DNA from 4 places in the Dietzia sp. PP-33 genome. Region 3 is predicted to be linked to each of the others. Evidence: riboswitches for the same ligand, from Rfam matches in the RefSeq annotation. Region 3 holds a riboswitch; each other region holds the start of a gene.

Region 1 (3,350 bases), on a different contig from region 3:
CTGCCGCAGGGTCTCGTCGTGGCGCTGCATGAAGAACGTCTGGATGGCGCTGGCGAACGCCGCCACCGCGACGCCCGCGAGGATGATGACGACCTCACTGCGTCCGCCGCCGACACTGCGGCCCAGGGTGTAGGTGGCGAGCACCGCGATCATGCCGCCGGCGAACGCGGCGGGTGGCACCATCGCCGAGCCCATCGCGCCGCCCACCACGATCGCCAGGGTGGCGCCCAGACCCGCCCCGCTGGACACCCCCAGCAGGTACGGGTCGGCGAGCGGGTTGCGGAACACGCCCTGGTAGGTGGCCCCGGCGATCGCGAGCATCGCGCCGACGATCGCACCCAGCACCACGCGTGGGATGCGGATCTCCCACAGGATGACCTGCTGACGCCCGGTGAACCCGGAGTCGATGTCGACGAGCGGCAGCCGGCCCACCAGTTCGAGCACCACGCCGCCCGGGGTGAGGCCGGCCGGTCCGATGAGGGTGCCGAGCAGGACCGCCGCGGCCAGCAGCAGCGTCGCCCCGCCCAGCACCAGGGCGTGGCGGGGCGACGGGTGGGTCACGAGCCGGGCTGGTTCGCGGGGGTCCGCGTGGTATCGGACACTGCATCGGGCACTGCTGCCACGATCGCGGCGACCTCGCGCATGAAGTCGACCACGCGCGGGCCCCACCGGCTGGACAGGTCCTCGTCGACCACGTGAACGCTGCCCTCGCGCACGGCGGTGAGCCCGTCCCACCCGGGCCGCTCGGCCACGACCTCCGGGGTGACGCCGCAGCACTGGCCGTCGGCGAGGAACACGAGGTCCGGGTCGGCCTCGAGGATGAGTTCCTCGGACAGTTGCGGGTAGGGGTTGTCACCGGTGGCGATGGAGGTCAGGCCCAGCATGGAGTAGATCTCGCCGACGTAGGTGTCGTCGGTGACGGTGTAGTAGGTGTCGTCGAGCTCGTGGAAGTACGTCAGCGGGGTCTCGCGCTCCGGCACCGAGGCGACGATCCCGTCGATCTCGCCTCGCATCCGCGACACGAGTTCGACGGCCTCGCCGATGTGCCCGGTGGCGGCCCCGACCTGCTCGAGCTGGGTGTAGGTGTCGTCGAGGGTCTGCGCGGCGGGCAGCTGCAGCACCTCGACGCCGGAGCGTTCGAGGCCGGCCACGATGTCCCCGGTGTCGTCGGTGAGCACCACGAGGTCCGGCGCGTACCCCAGGATCGCCTCGAGGTTGGGCGTGTAGCCGGACAGGTCGGTGGCCGGGGCGTCGGAGGGGAAATCGGAGCGCTCGTCGACCGCCACGACGCTGTCCCCGGCGCCGACGGCGTAGAGCATCTCGGTGGTGGTGGGGGCCAGAGACACGATCGCCTGTGGCTCGTCCGCCGCGGCGGAGGTCTGGTCGGCCGGGGCCGGCTCGTCGCCGGCGGACCCGCTGCACGCGGTGGCGACCAGCGCCGGGGCGGCCAGGAGGGCGACCAGCAGTGTGCGGGACCGGCGGGCCCGGCGAGCCGGGGAGTGGCCGAGGTCGGTCGGGTGGGGCATGGCATCCTCCGTGGTTCGGAGGACGAAAACAGCTCGGGCCGCGGCCGGGGCCGCTGCACGCGACCGTCCTTCGTCCGAGGTCAGTACGTACGGCTGCCGCGGTACCGGCCGATCTGGCTCGCCCGCCCGAGACGGGATCACAGTTGCGGGACAGCGTCGGATTCGCACCGACTTCCGCCGAGTTGCCGCGGGGGGTCCGACGCTGTTGGCCGGACCCGTCGAGGGTATCCCACCCGTCGCCGCGTCCGCCCATCCTGCGCCTCCGCTGCCGCCCCTGTCCGAGCCGCCCCCGCGTCTGACCGAGGTGGGGTGAGGGCACGCGGAGGCGATGGAGTCGGTCCGGGGAGGATGGTTACCGAGACCTGTCGGCAGTGGGAGAGGACCGTGGAGATGACTGCGACGACGAATTCTGCAGGCGAGGGGCCTTCGGCCGGGGATCTGCGCGAGCAGGGTTTCGCGACCCGGCGCGAGGTGATGAGCGACGCCTTCGTCGACCGTGCCATGGATCGGGCGGCCGGGACGGCGTCGGAGGCGATCCAGCACGTGGTCGCAGAGAACGTGTGGGGCAACATCTGGAACCGGCCCGGGTTGGACCGACGGGATCGCAGCCTGCTCAATATCGGGATGCTCGTGGCACTGCGCGCGGACGCCGAGCCGGCGGGGCATGTACGCGGCGGGCTGACCAACGGGTTGGCCCGCGAGGAGATCACCGAGGCGGTCATCCACGCCTCGGGGTACTGCGGCGCGCCGGCGGCCCTCGCGGCGATGAGGACCGTCCAGACCGTCTTCGACGACCTCGACGGGTGATCGCCCACACGGCCCAAGGACGTCATGGACGTCATGGACGTCAGGTAGTCTCGACACGAGAGTGACAGACGCCACCCCTCGATCAAGGAGCCCCTCATTAAGAGCACGATGATGCCGGAGCAGTTGAACATCAGCACGATCCTGCAGTTCGGTGCGACCGTCCACTCCGATGCGGTCGTCACCACCTGGACCGATCAGGGACCACGGAAGATCACCTACGGCGATCTGGGCAAGCACGCCGCGCAGCTGGCCAACGCGCTGCGTTCCCTGGGGGTCGACGGTGACCAGCGGGTCGCCACATTCCAGTGGAACAACTCCGAGCACTTGGAGGCCTACCTCGCGATCCCGTCCATGGGCGCCGTGCTGCATCCGCTGAACATCCGGCTGTTCCCGGACCAGCTCGAGTTCGTGGCCAACCACGCAGAGGACAAGGTCGTGATCGTCGACCCGAGCCTGATCCCGCTCCTGCAGCCGCTCCTGCCCCGGTTCTCGACGGTCGAGCACGTGATCGTCACCGGTGGGGGCGCCGCGAACCTCGAGGCTCCCGAGGGCGTCCGGGTGCACGACTACGACGCGCTCCTTGCCGCCCAGTCCACCGAGTTCGATTGGCCGGAGGTCGACGAGAACTCCGGCGCCGCGATGGCCTACACCTCGGGCACCACCGGCGACCCGAAGGGCGTCGTCTACTCGCACCGGTCGATCTACCTCCACTCGATGCAGGTGTGCATGTCCGACGGCATGGACATCTCGCTTGACGACAACGTGCTGGCGATCGTGCCGATGTTCCACGCCATGTCGTGGGGGCTGCCGTACGCGGCCTTCATGGTGGGCGCGTCGCTGATCATGCCCGAGCGTTTCCTCCAGCCGGAGCCCCTCGCGGCGATGATCGCCTCCGAGCGTCCGACGCTGGCCGCCGCCGTCCCCACGATCTGGCAGGCCGTGGACGCGTACAGCGTGGACCACCCCATCGACATGTCGAGCTTCCGCGCCGTGGTCGTCGGCGGCAGCTCGTGCCCG
Region 2 (3,350 bases), on a different contig from region 3:
CCGCGGCGGAATCAGTCGCAGCGGCAGAATCCGCCATAACAGCGAAGGGCTTGACCGCGCACCACTGCACCACGGCCCGCGCCGGAGCCCAGCCGGTGAACGTGCCGATCGAGTCGGCGTGTTCCACGTGGAACCGCGCGAGCTCGCCGCCGAACTCCGCGCGGGCATCGATGAGCACCCGCTCTGTCTCGATCGTCACCGCGTGGGCGACCAGCCTGCCGCCGGGGCGCAGCGCCTCCCAGCACTGCCGCAGCAGCCCGGGAGCGGTGCCGCCTCCGCCCACGAACACCGCATCGGGCCGCGGCAGCCCCTCGAGAACCTGCGGCGCCCGGCCGCGGACGACCTCCAGCGACGGAACCCCCAGGCGTGCGGCGTTGCGCTCCACGCGCGCCGCCCTCTCGGGATCGGCCTCTACAGACACTGTGCGACAGGACTGGTGGGCGCGCATCCACTCGATGCCCACCGATCCGGCGCCGGCGCCCACGTCCCACAAGAGCTCCCCTGGAGTGGGGGCGAGCCGCGAGAGGGCCGAGGCGCGCAGGTCGCGGCGGGTGAGCTGGCCGTCGTTCTCGAAGGCGTCGTCGGGCAGCCCGGGAACGAGTCCGAGCGGAAGCGCAGCGGGACCGGCCACGCACTCGACGGCCAGCACGTGCAGCTGGGGCGCCTCCTCCCCGGCCGGCCACTCGTCGGCGCGGCAGCACACACGTGCCTCGGCAGGGCTCCCCAGGTCGGCGAGCACGGTCAGCGCGCTCGCGCCGAAACCCGCACCGGTCAGCATCGCGGCGACGTGCCCAGGAGTGTGCCGGTCGGCGCTCAACACCAACAGCCGCCGCCCCGGCGCCAGGTCACGGGGAAGCTCGCGGTGGTCGCGCAGCACCGCCACCGTCTCGGCCGGCCACCGCATCCGGGCGCGGGCCAAGGAGACCGACGACACCGCCGGCAGCACCTCCACAGAATCCGGGCCGAGCAGGTCGATCAACGTCGTGGCCACCCCGGACACCAGCGGGTCACCCGAGGCCAGGGCCACGATCGACCGCCCGTCGTAGCGCTCCACCAGATCAGGTAGCCCCGAGCGCATCGGCCGCGGCCACGGCTCTCGCTCGGCCGTCGCCTCGGCCGGAACCATCGCCAGGTGACGCTCCCCGCCGAGCAGGACGTCGGCGCCCAGGACGGCGCGGCGGCGGGCCTCGTCGAGGCCGGCCCAGCCGTCACCGCCGATCCCCACCACGACCACCTGTGCGTTCATGACGCGGAACCCTACCGCCCGGCCCGGCCGCCCGGACCGCGTGGACGCTGGGTAGCCTCGGCCAGGAGAAACAACTACACCCAACAGCACGAGGTGCCCCACGACCGCTCCGGCGGCCGCGGGGAGAATCAGGGAAGCCGGTGAAATTCCGGCACAGGGCCCGCTACGGTAACCCGGCCTTTCGGGCGATCGCGTCCAGCGCGAACGCCCGAGATGAGCCGGGAAGTCCGGAGACCGGCCTCGCGCTGACCAGCCTGGCAGACGAGAGCGGGAGCCCCCATGCCACAGCACTACCCCTTCAGCGCTGTCGTCGGTTCCGACGACATGGCGCTGGCCCTTCTCCTCAACGCGGTCTCGCCATCGGTGGGCGGCGTCCTGATCCGCGGAGAGAAGGGCACCGCCAAGTCCACGATGGTCCGCGCCCTCGCCGGAATCCTGCCGCAGATCGAGGTCGTGGCCGGCGACAGGTTCTCCAGCGCCCCGGCCGACCGCGGCACCGACACCCCCGACGGGCCCATTCCCCACGACGCGCCGACCGAGCACCGGCCGGTCCGGCTGGTGGAGCTGCCGATCGGCGCGACCGAGGACCGCATCGCCGGATCGCTGCACCTGGAGAAGGCCCTGAGCGAGGGTGTCACCGCGTTCGAGCCCGGCCTGCTGGCCCGCGCGCACCGCGGACTGCTCTACGTGGACGAGGTCAACCTGCTCCACGACCACGTGGTGGACCAGCTCCTCGACGCCGCCGCGATGGGACGGGTCACCGTCGAGCGGGACGGGGTGTCGGTGGAGCACGCCGCCCGCTTCGTCCTGATCGGCACCATGAACCCCGAGGAGGGCGAGCTCCGGCCCCAGCTGCTCGACCGCTTCGGGCTCACCGTCGAGGTGTCCGCCCCGCGCGAGGCGGCGCTGCGGGCCGAGGTGATCCGCCGCCGGGTCGCCTTCGACTCCCACCCGGAGGGCTTCTCCGCCACCTTCGCGGCCGACGAACTCGCCCTGCGCGAACGGATCGTCGCCGCACGGGAGCGCGTGGACGCCGTCGAGCTGACCGACTGGGCGCTGACCAAGATCGCGACCGTCTGCGCGGGCTTCGACGTCGACGGCATGCGCGCGGACATCGTCACCGCGCGCACGGCCGCCGCCCACGCCGCCTGGCAGGGCCGGACCCGGATCACCCGCGCCGACATCCGCGTCGCCGCGCGGATGGCGCTCCCCCACCGCCGGCGCCGCGCACCGTTCGACGCCCCCGGACTCGACGAGGACCTCCTCGACCGCCTCCTCGGAGACGACGACGAGCCCGATCCGCGGGACGACGGCCCCGGGACTGACGGCCCGGGCGATGACGACAAGAACGACGACAACGCGAGCGACGCCACGACCGGCCCGCAGGACGGCGACTCAGGCGCATCAGCCGAGGACACCGGCGACGCCGGAGACTCCGACGCCCAGCAGCCCCCCGCCGGGGAGAACTCCCCGGCGTCCGCAGAGCAGTCTGACCAGCACCCGGACACCGGGCCGGACTCCGAGCAGAATTCCAGCGACGACGGCCGGGTGCAAGAGCAGGGCGATCGCACCGACCCCGGCGACCCGCGACCCGAGGGCGACGGGGCCGAGCAGAACAGCCGACCGGGCGGCGCGGCGACCGAGCCGGGGACGGTCACGGCGGCCTCGGCGCCCTACCGCACGCGGCTGCTGACCGTCACCGGGACCGGCAACGGCGTCTCCGGTCGCCGGTCCCGGGCCATCACCAGCACCGGCCGGCGCACGGGCTCGGCCGGCTTCACCGGCTCCGACGTGCACCTGCCCGCCACCATCCGCGCCGCCGCGCCCCAGCAGGCCGCGCGTGGGCGCAACTCGGGCCGCGACGGCGGGCGACTGCTCCTGTCCGCCCGCGACCTGCGCTCGGCGGTCCGCGAGGGGCGGGAGGCCAACCTGGTGCTGTTCTGCGTGGACGCCTCGGGATCGATGGCCGCGCGCACCCGAATGGAGCAGGTCAAGACCGCGATCCTCTCCCTGCTGCTGGATGCCTACCGCCGACGCGACAAGGTGGGATTGGTGACCTTCCGCGGGTCCGGCGCGCAGGTCGCCCTGCCGCCCACCTCCTCGG
Region 3 (3,350 bases):
CGAATGTGGCGCAAGTCACACGCCTACGGCGCCGGTTGTGGCGTACGGACCCACGGAGCGAGAACACGTTCTAGGCTCGAGAAGTCTCGTCGTCATACCGAAAGGGCCACCACCGTGAGCGCCTCCCCCGAGCAGATCCGAGCCACCGCAGATTCGTACATCGCAGGGTTGATCGCCGGCGACCTCGAGGCCGTGCTGGACCTCTACGCCGAGAACGCCACGGTGGAGGACCCGGTCGGGAGCGGCACCGTCCACGAGGGCAAGGCCGCGATCCGCGAGTTCTACTCCTCCGTGGTGGCGCTGAAGATCGACGCCGAGGTGCTCGAGGCGAGGGTGTGCGGTGACGACCTGCTGTTCAACTTCGAGATCACCACCCACTTCGACGCCGACTCCAAGGCGACGATCAACGTGTGGGACCTCATGACCCACGACGAGCAGGGCAAGGTCCGCGCGATGCGCGCCTACTGGACCCCGGAGAACATGCGCTGACCCCGGGGCTGGCCCGGGCCGCCTACGAGCCGCTCTGGCTCCCGGCGCCCTGGGGCACGTTCTCCGACGGCTGCACCACCACGAGGCCCTGGCCGCCGAACGCCAGCTGGAACGTCTCGCCGCTACCGCCACGGATCATGGACTTGATGCCACCGGTGTCGACCTTCACGTCCATCGTCACCCCGGCCGTCCACAGGACCACGGCCTGAGCGTCGGCGAAGGTCGGCGCGGAGGCCACGTCGAGTGCGACCGGCTGGCCCTTGCTGGTCACTGCCACGAACCCGGTTCCGCGCAGGGAGACGTTGTACAGACCGCCCGTCATCAGGGCGCTCTTCGCGGCGATGCGGTGGATGTCCCACTGGATCCCTTCGGAGAACGCCAGGACGCTGGCCCCGTTGACCGAGATCATGTCGTTCTCCAGGTAGAGCACCTGGATCTCCGAGGCCTGGTCGGCCAGGAACAGCTCGCCCTGCCCGGTGCACCGCATCAGAGGGACGCCCTCCCCGGTCGCGGCGGACTTGAACATCTTCCCGATGCCGCCGCTACCGGCGTTCTCGAATCCGATCCGTCCCTGGTAGGCCACCATCGACCCGGTGCGGGCCATGACGGTCTGGTCGCGGACCGTCACCTTGAGCAGCTTGGAGTTCTGCAGGGCGAACGGGCGGTCGGTCTGGGTCTCGCGCGCGGTCTGGAAGAGGTCCCCGTGGATCATGAGGCAGACGCTACGCCTGCTGCACTAATCTGAGGCCATGATCACCGCCATCGTCTTTGTCCACGCCGAGACGGCGCGCATCCCCGAGGTCGCCGAGTCGATCGCCGAGATCGACGGGGTCTCCGAGGTCTACTCGGTCACCGGCACCATCGACCTCATCGTGCTGGTGCGGGCCCGCCGGAACGAGGAGGTGGCCGAGATCGTCTCGGACCGTCTGAACAAGGTGCCGGGCGTGGTGGACACCGAGACGCACATCGCGTTCCGGGCGCTGTCCAAGCACGACCTCGAGGCGGCGTTCTCCCTGGGGTACGACGAGTAGGCACCGGCCTGGTGTCCCGGGTGCCCCCGGTGTCCCCCGTGCGCCGGTGTTCCAGGGAGGTGCCGCCACGGCCTGCGCCACGGATGTGCATACTGACACCACGACTAGCTGAACTCTCGGAAACGCAGGGGAAGACCGGTGGGAATCCGGCGCTGACCCGCAACGGTGTGTCGTCACCCTGGTGACGACGAGCCCGATTACCTGCCCGGGGATTCGCGACTCCACGTCAATCGCCGCGGTCTGCGATCCGGAGTCCTGCACGGTCGGCGACCGTCGTCGACGGTCGCCCACCTGCGGGTCTCGTGTGTTCGCGGGCACACGACACGATCCGAGGTCTGATCATGTTCCGTCGCCAGTCCAGGTCCACCATCGCGCTCGCCGCGCTCCTCGCCACAGGGGTCCTCGCCGCCGGCTGCTCCCGCGGCGAGGCGCAGGAGAGCACCGCCACCGGGGAGGCGTTCGCCGAACCGGTCACCATCAGCAACTGTGATCGGGACACGACCTACGAGGCGCCACCCCAGCGCATCGTCACCATGAACGCCCACGTCACGGAGACCCTCGTCCAGATGGGTGCGGGAGACCGGATCGTCGGCCGGGGATACGACGACCGTGAGGACGTCCTCCCGGAGGTCGCCGAGGAGCTCGAGGCGATACCCGGGCTGGCCGAGGAGTATCCCACCTGGGAGCAGATCGTCGATCTGGAACCGGATCTGGTGGTGGCCGGCATGCGCAGCGCGTTCGACGAGAAGGAGGGCCGTAGCCGAGACGCCCTGGAAGCCGCGGGCATCGACACCTTCCTGTTCTCCGAGTACTGCGGCGAGGGCTTCCCCGACGTCAGCATGCTCGAGACGGACTTCTCGCAACTCGGTCGCGTCCTCGACCTGGAGGACGGTGCCCGGGCGCTCACCGACGGGATCGTCGACCAGATCGAGGCGGTCCGTGCCACGCTGGACGAGGCCGGCATCCCGGGGACGCCCACGTTCTTCTACGACAGCGGCGAGGCGGAACCGATGACGATCGGTGGCGTCGGCATCGGCCAGCTGATCGGCGAGTACGCCGGAGCGGACAACATCTTCACCGAGGGCGAGCGCCCCTACCTCAAGACGACGTGGGAGATCCTCGGCGAACGCCGGCCCGAGGCGATCGTGGTGCTCGACTACGGCGCCACCAGTGCCGAGGACAAGATCGCCTACCTGCGCAACCAGCCCATCATGTCCACCACACCGGCGATCAGGCAGGACCGCATCGTGGTGGTGCCCCTCGCCGACTTCTTCGAGAGTTCCCGGATGGCGACCTCGGTCGAGACCATCGCCCGCGAGCTCTACCCCGCCGCGTTCGGGGGCTGACATGGCGACGGTCGTCCACGACGGTTCCCGTCGGGTGCGCGACGACGCGCCACACGGTCCACCGGCCCGGCCCCGCCCCCCGGCCCGGCGCCACGTCAGGCGGCCGCTGGGCGTCATCCTCATGCCGCTGCTGGCGCTCCTCGCCCTCTCGGTGGCGGCGGGGGTCTCGCTGGGGTCGGTGTCGATCCCCCTGGGGGACGTCTGGGCGATCGTCGCCCACCGTCTGGCCCCGGGGTCGTTCACGCCGTGGTGGTCGGACGCGCGCGAGGCGATCGTGATCGAGTCCCGGCTCCCGCGCGCCCTGATGGCGGCCGCGGTGGGCGCATCCCTCGCGGTGGCCGGTGGCGTCGCCCAGGCGGTGACGCGCAACCCCCTGGCCGACCCGTACCTGTTGGGGGTGTCGTCCGGGGCCGGCTTCGGTGTCGTCCTGCTCACCGTCCTGGGCGTGGGTGCCGGGGTGTGGGGCGTGTTCACCCTCCCGATG
Region 4 (3,350 bases), on a different contig from region 3:
TGACGAGGAACGGGTAGATCAGCGGCAGGTCGGCGATCGCGGCGTCGGTCGCACACGCCGCCGACAGCGCGGCGTTCTTGCCCGGGAGCCACTCGAGCGAGCCGTGTTTGCCCAGGTGGACCAGCGCGTGCGCGCCGAAACCGTGCGCCAGCCACCGGTAGGCGGCCAGGTAGTGGTGAGACGGGGCCAGCTCAGGATCGTGATAGATCGCCACCGGGTTCTCCCCGAACCCGCGCGGCGGCTGGATCAATAGGACGACATTGCCCGCCTGGATGGTGGCCAGGACGATCTCACCGGCGTCGTTGACGAACAGCCGGCCGGGAGCCGGGCCCCACGCCTCGATCATCTCCGCGCGCAGCGACTCGGGCAGGTCCGCCGTCCACCTCAGGTAGTCGTCGGTGCTGATCCGCACGTGGCTGTCGGTGAGCTGGGCGTCAGTCAGCCACTCCTCGTCCTGCCCACCTGCGGCGATCAGCGCGTGGATCAGCGCGTCTCCGGCGGCGGTGTCATCAGGCAGCTCCTCGGTGCGCTCGAGGAAGCGTGCGATGGGCCCGTCGGCCGGCCCCAGGTCGTACCCCTCGTCGCGCATCCGTCGCATCAACCGGATGGTCGAGACCGGGGTGTCGAGCCCGACCGCGTTGCCGATCCGGGAGTGCTTGGTCGGGTACGCCGAGAGCACCAGGGCGATCCGGCGGTCGGCAGCGGGCACGTGGCGCAGGCGTGCGTGCGAGACCGCGATCCCCGCCACGCGGGCGCAGCGTTCGGGATCGGCGACGTACCGGGGCAGCCCGTCGGCGTCGATCTCCTTGAAGGAGAACGGCACGGTGATGATCCGGCCGTCGAACTCCGGGATGGCGATCTGGTTGGCCGAGTCCAGCGGGTTGACGCCGTCGTCGGAGGCCTCCCAGTCCTCCCGGCTCCACGTCAGGCACAGGCCCTGCAGGACCGGGATGTCGAGCGCGGCGATGCGTTCGACGTCCCAGGTCTCGTCCTCGCCACCCGCGCTCACCGCTCCGGGCGTGGTGCCGCCGGCGGCCAGGACGGTGACGACCAGTGCGTCGAGCGAACCGAGCGCCTCGAACAACTCGTCGGGGGCCGAGCGCAGGGACCCGGCGAACACCGGCACGCCCACGGCCTGCCCGGTGGCGTCGATCGCGTCCGCGAGCGCGTGCGCGAACTCGGAGTTCCCGCTGACCTCGTGGGCCCGGTAGTAGAGCACCCCGACGCGGGGGACGCCCCGCGACTGGTCCACCCGGGGGCCACCCCGCGACTGGTCGATTCCGCTCACGTTCTCCCAGGTCGCGTTCCGGGAATCGCGTCGTTCGTGACCACTCGCCGGGTAGTCGGCGACCGGACGCGGCGGCATCCCCCACACCGGGACGCTCTCCGGGGGTTCGAAGCCGGCTCCGGTGAGCAGCACCGTGTCCGAGAGGAAGGCGTGGAGCTGGGCGAGATTCCGCTCCCCGCCCTCCGCGAGGTAGCGGTGTGCCTCGGCCGCGATGCCGATCGGCACCGTGGACAGTTCCATCAGGTCGGCGTCCGGGGCCTGCTCGCCGCCGAGGACCACCACCGGCCGCCCCGAGGCCAGGACCGCGGCGAATCCGGGCTCCCACGACCGCCGCGAGCCGAGGATCCGCACCACCACCAGGTCGGCGCCGGCGAGCAGACCGGGCAGCTCCGCCTCCACGTCGATCCGAGACGGGTTGCCGAGCGTCCACCTCGCCCGCGAGGCACGCGCCGAGAGCAGGTCCGTGTCGGAGGTGGACAGCAGGGTGATGCGTGGTGCCTGGTGTGGTGCCGTGTCATTCGATGGTGCCGAGGCGTCGTCAGGGGACGCCGAACGCCGGTCATGGCGCATGTTCTTCTCCAAACCCTCGTGGAACATGTCGCCGTGGCCGGTCTCCTGGCTTTCGCATCGACGCCGTGCGACCGACCTTCCCGGATCCTGGAGGATCCAGTGGTCTCCGCCCCACTCGGGGACGGACGAGGGTCGCATGGCTCCGCGACTACAGTGGCGAGGGCCGCGCCGGCTTTTCCTCCGGCTTCCCGAGCACCACGGCACCGGCGAGCCTATCCGGCCCCGGTCCCCCACGGGTGCCCGGCCGTCGGAGCGGAGTGGTCGGCGTCGCTCGTCCGGCTAGGGGAAGGCCACGACCGCCAGGTTGAGCGGCATCTGGTCGGTCCGCGCCTCCCGCTGCTGCGGACCCTCCGGCAGGAAGGTGCCGGCCAGATAGTCGTCTGCATCGGCTATCCGCTGCGGTGGGACCTGCCCCTGGTAGTCGAAACTCCTGAATTCGTAGGGCAACGCATCCGCCTCGAGCAGGCTCGGCCCGTCCATCAGTTGGAAATGCAGGTGCGACGCGTTGGCGTTGCCGGTGTTCCCGAGCTCGCCGATCACCTGCCCCTCGGTCACCGTGTCGCCCGGTTCGACAGTGATCGACCCCGCGATCAGGTGTGCGTACATCGCGTAGACCCCGCCGCCGAGATCGAGCACGACGTGGTTGCCGTCCACGTTCTCGACGGTCAGCTCCGCCGCCAACTCGGGGTCGCTGGCGGGCAGGACACCCGGTGCATTGGCCTCCATACCGTCGAGGACAGAGACCACCGTGGCGTCGGCGACGGCGAGGATCTCGGCCCCGTAGTCGACATAGCTCTCGTTGCGGGTCCTGTCCCCGGAGTAGAACTCGCCGCTGTCGTTGGTGCGCTTGAAGTCGATGGCGAAGCGCTGACTGTTGTTCAGCTTCCCGTTGAGCGACATCACCGAACTGCGATGCGGGAAACCCGGCTCGCAACACCCGTTGAGGGCGACCCAGTTGTCGCCGCGTAGCGGTGGCGAGACGACCGGCACGGTCTGCGTGGAGAAGGCGACCGGCGTGGCCAGGTAGTCGATGGGCCCCGGCTCGCCGAAGGCCGGCGAGGCGGCACCGGTCCCGTAGACGTGGTGCAACACCGCTTCGGGGGCCTGGTCGAGGGAGTCCAGCGCGAAGTCGATGAACACCACGCGGCTCTCCTGGGGTGGGATCTCGGCGCTGTCGATGACCCCGGCCGGGAGGCCACGCAGGCGGTTGCAGTCACCGAAATCGCACTCCGGGTCGATCAGGGCCGAACCGGAGAAGCTGGCGATGATCTTCGTGGGATCGGTGCCGTCGACCACATCGATCTTGTCCAGGCTCGCCGGGACCCCGGTGGCGTTGGTCAGCTGCAGGTCGTAGGCGACGTGATACCTGCCGTCCGTTCCCCGGAACGGCAGCGGCGGATTCCCGATCGGAGTGATCGTGAGGGCGGTGAACGCGTCCGGCACGGTCACCCCGGCGACCGACCCGGCCGGCGGTGGCGCGGTGGTGCCGGCC

The links. A riboswitch is a leader RNA that binds a small molecule or an ion and turns the genes downstream of it on or off. The one in region 3 is predicted to bind cobalamin.
Region 1: another riboswitch for cobalamin. It lies ahead of NJE57_RS15450 (ABC transporter substrate-binding protein); the one in region 3 lies ahead of NJE57_RS11570 (ABC transporter substrate-binding protein).
Region 2: another riboswitch for cobalamin. It lies ahead of NJE57_RS13750 (VWA domain-containing protein); the one in region 3 lies ahead of NJE57_RS11570 (ABC transporter substrate-binding protein).
Region 4: another riboswitch for cobalamin. It lies ahead of cobN (cobaltochelatase subunit CobN); the one in region 3 lies ahead of NJE57_RS11570 (ABC transporter substrate-binding protein).

The regions. Positions count from the first base shown of each region.
Region 1 covers NZ_JAMYEI010000009.1:44,247-47,596, reverse strand. The annotation lists gene NJE57_RS15455 (iron ABC transporter permease) at 1-561, opposite strand, end outside; gene NJE57_RS15450 (ABC transporter substrate-binding protein) at 558-1,526, opposite strand; cobalamin riboswitch at 1,615-1,760, opposite strand; gene NJE57_RS15445 (carboxymuconolactone decarboxylase family protein) at 1,917-2,333, shown strand; gene NJE57_RS15440 (long-chain fatty acid--CoA ligase) at 2,430-3,350, shown strand, end outside.
Region 2 covers NZ_JAMYEI010000007.1:244,359-247,708, forward strand. The annotation lists gene cbiE (precorrin-6y C5,15-methyltransferase (decarboxylating) subunit CbiE) at 1-1,246, opposite strand, end outside; cobalamin riboswitch at 1,321-1,504, shown strand; gene NJE57_RS13750 (VWA domain-containing protein) at 1,526-3,350, shown strand, end outside.
Region 3 covers NZ_JAMYEI010000006.1:57,886-61,235, reverse strand. The annotation lists gene NJE57_RS11585 (nuclear transport factor 2 family protein) at 115-489, shown strand; gene NJE57_RS11580 (AIM24 family protein) at 512-1,201, opposite strand; gene NJE57_RS11575 (Lrp/AsnC ligand binding domain-containing protein) at 1,239-1,520, shown strand; cobalamin riboswitch at 1,609-1,744, shown strand; gene NJE57_RS11570 (ABC transporter substrate-binding protein) at 1,862-2,866, shown strand; gene NJE57_RS11565 (FecCD family ABC transporter permease) at 2,868-3,350, shown strand, end outside.
Region 4 covers NZ_JAMYEI010000007.1:211,383-214,732, forward strand. The annotation lists gene cobN (cobaltochelatase subunit CobN) at 1-1,885, opposite strand, end outside; cobalamin riboswitch at 1,876-2,073, opposite strand; gene NJE57_RS13600 (M23 family metallopeptidase) at 2,138-3,350, opposite strand, start outside.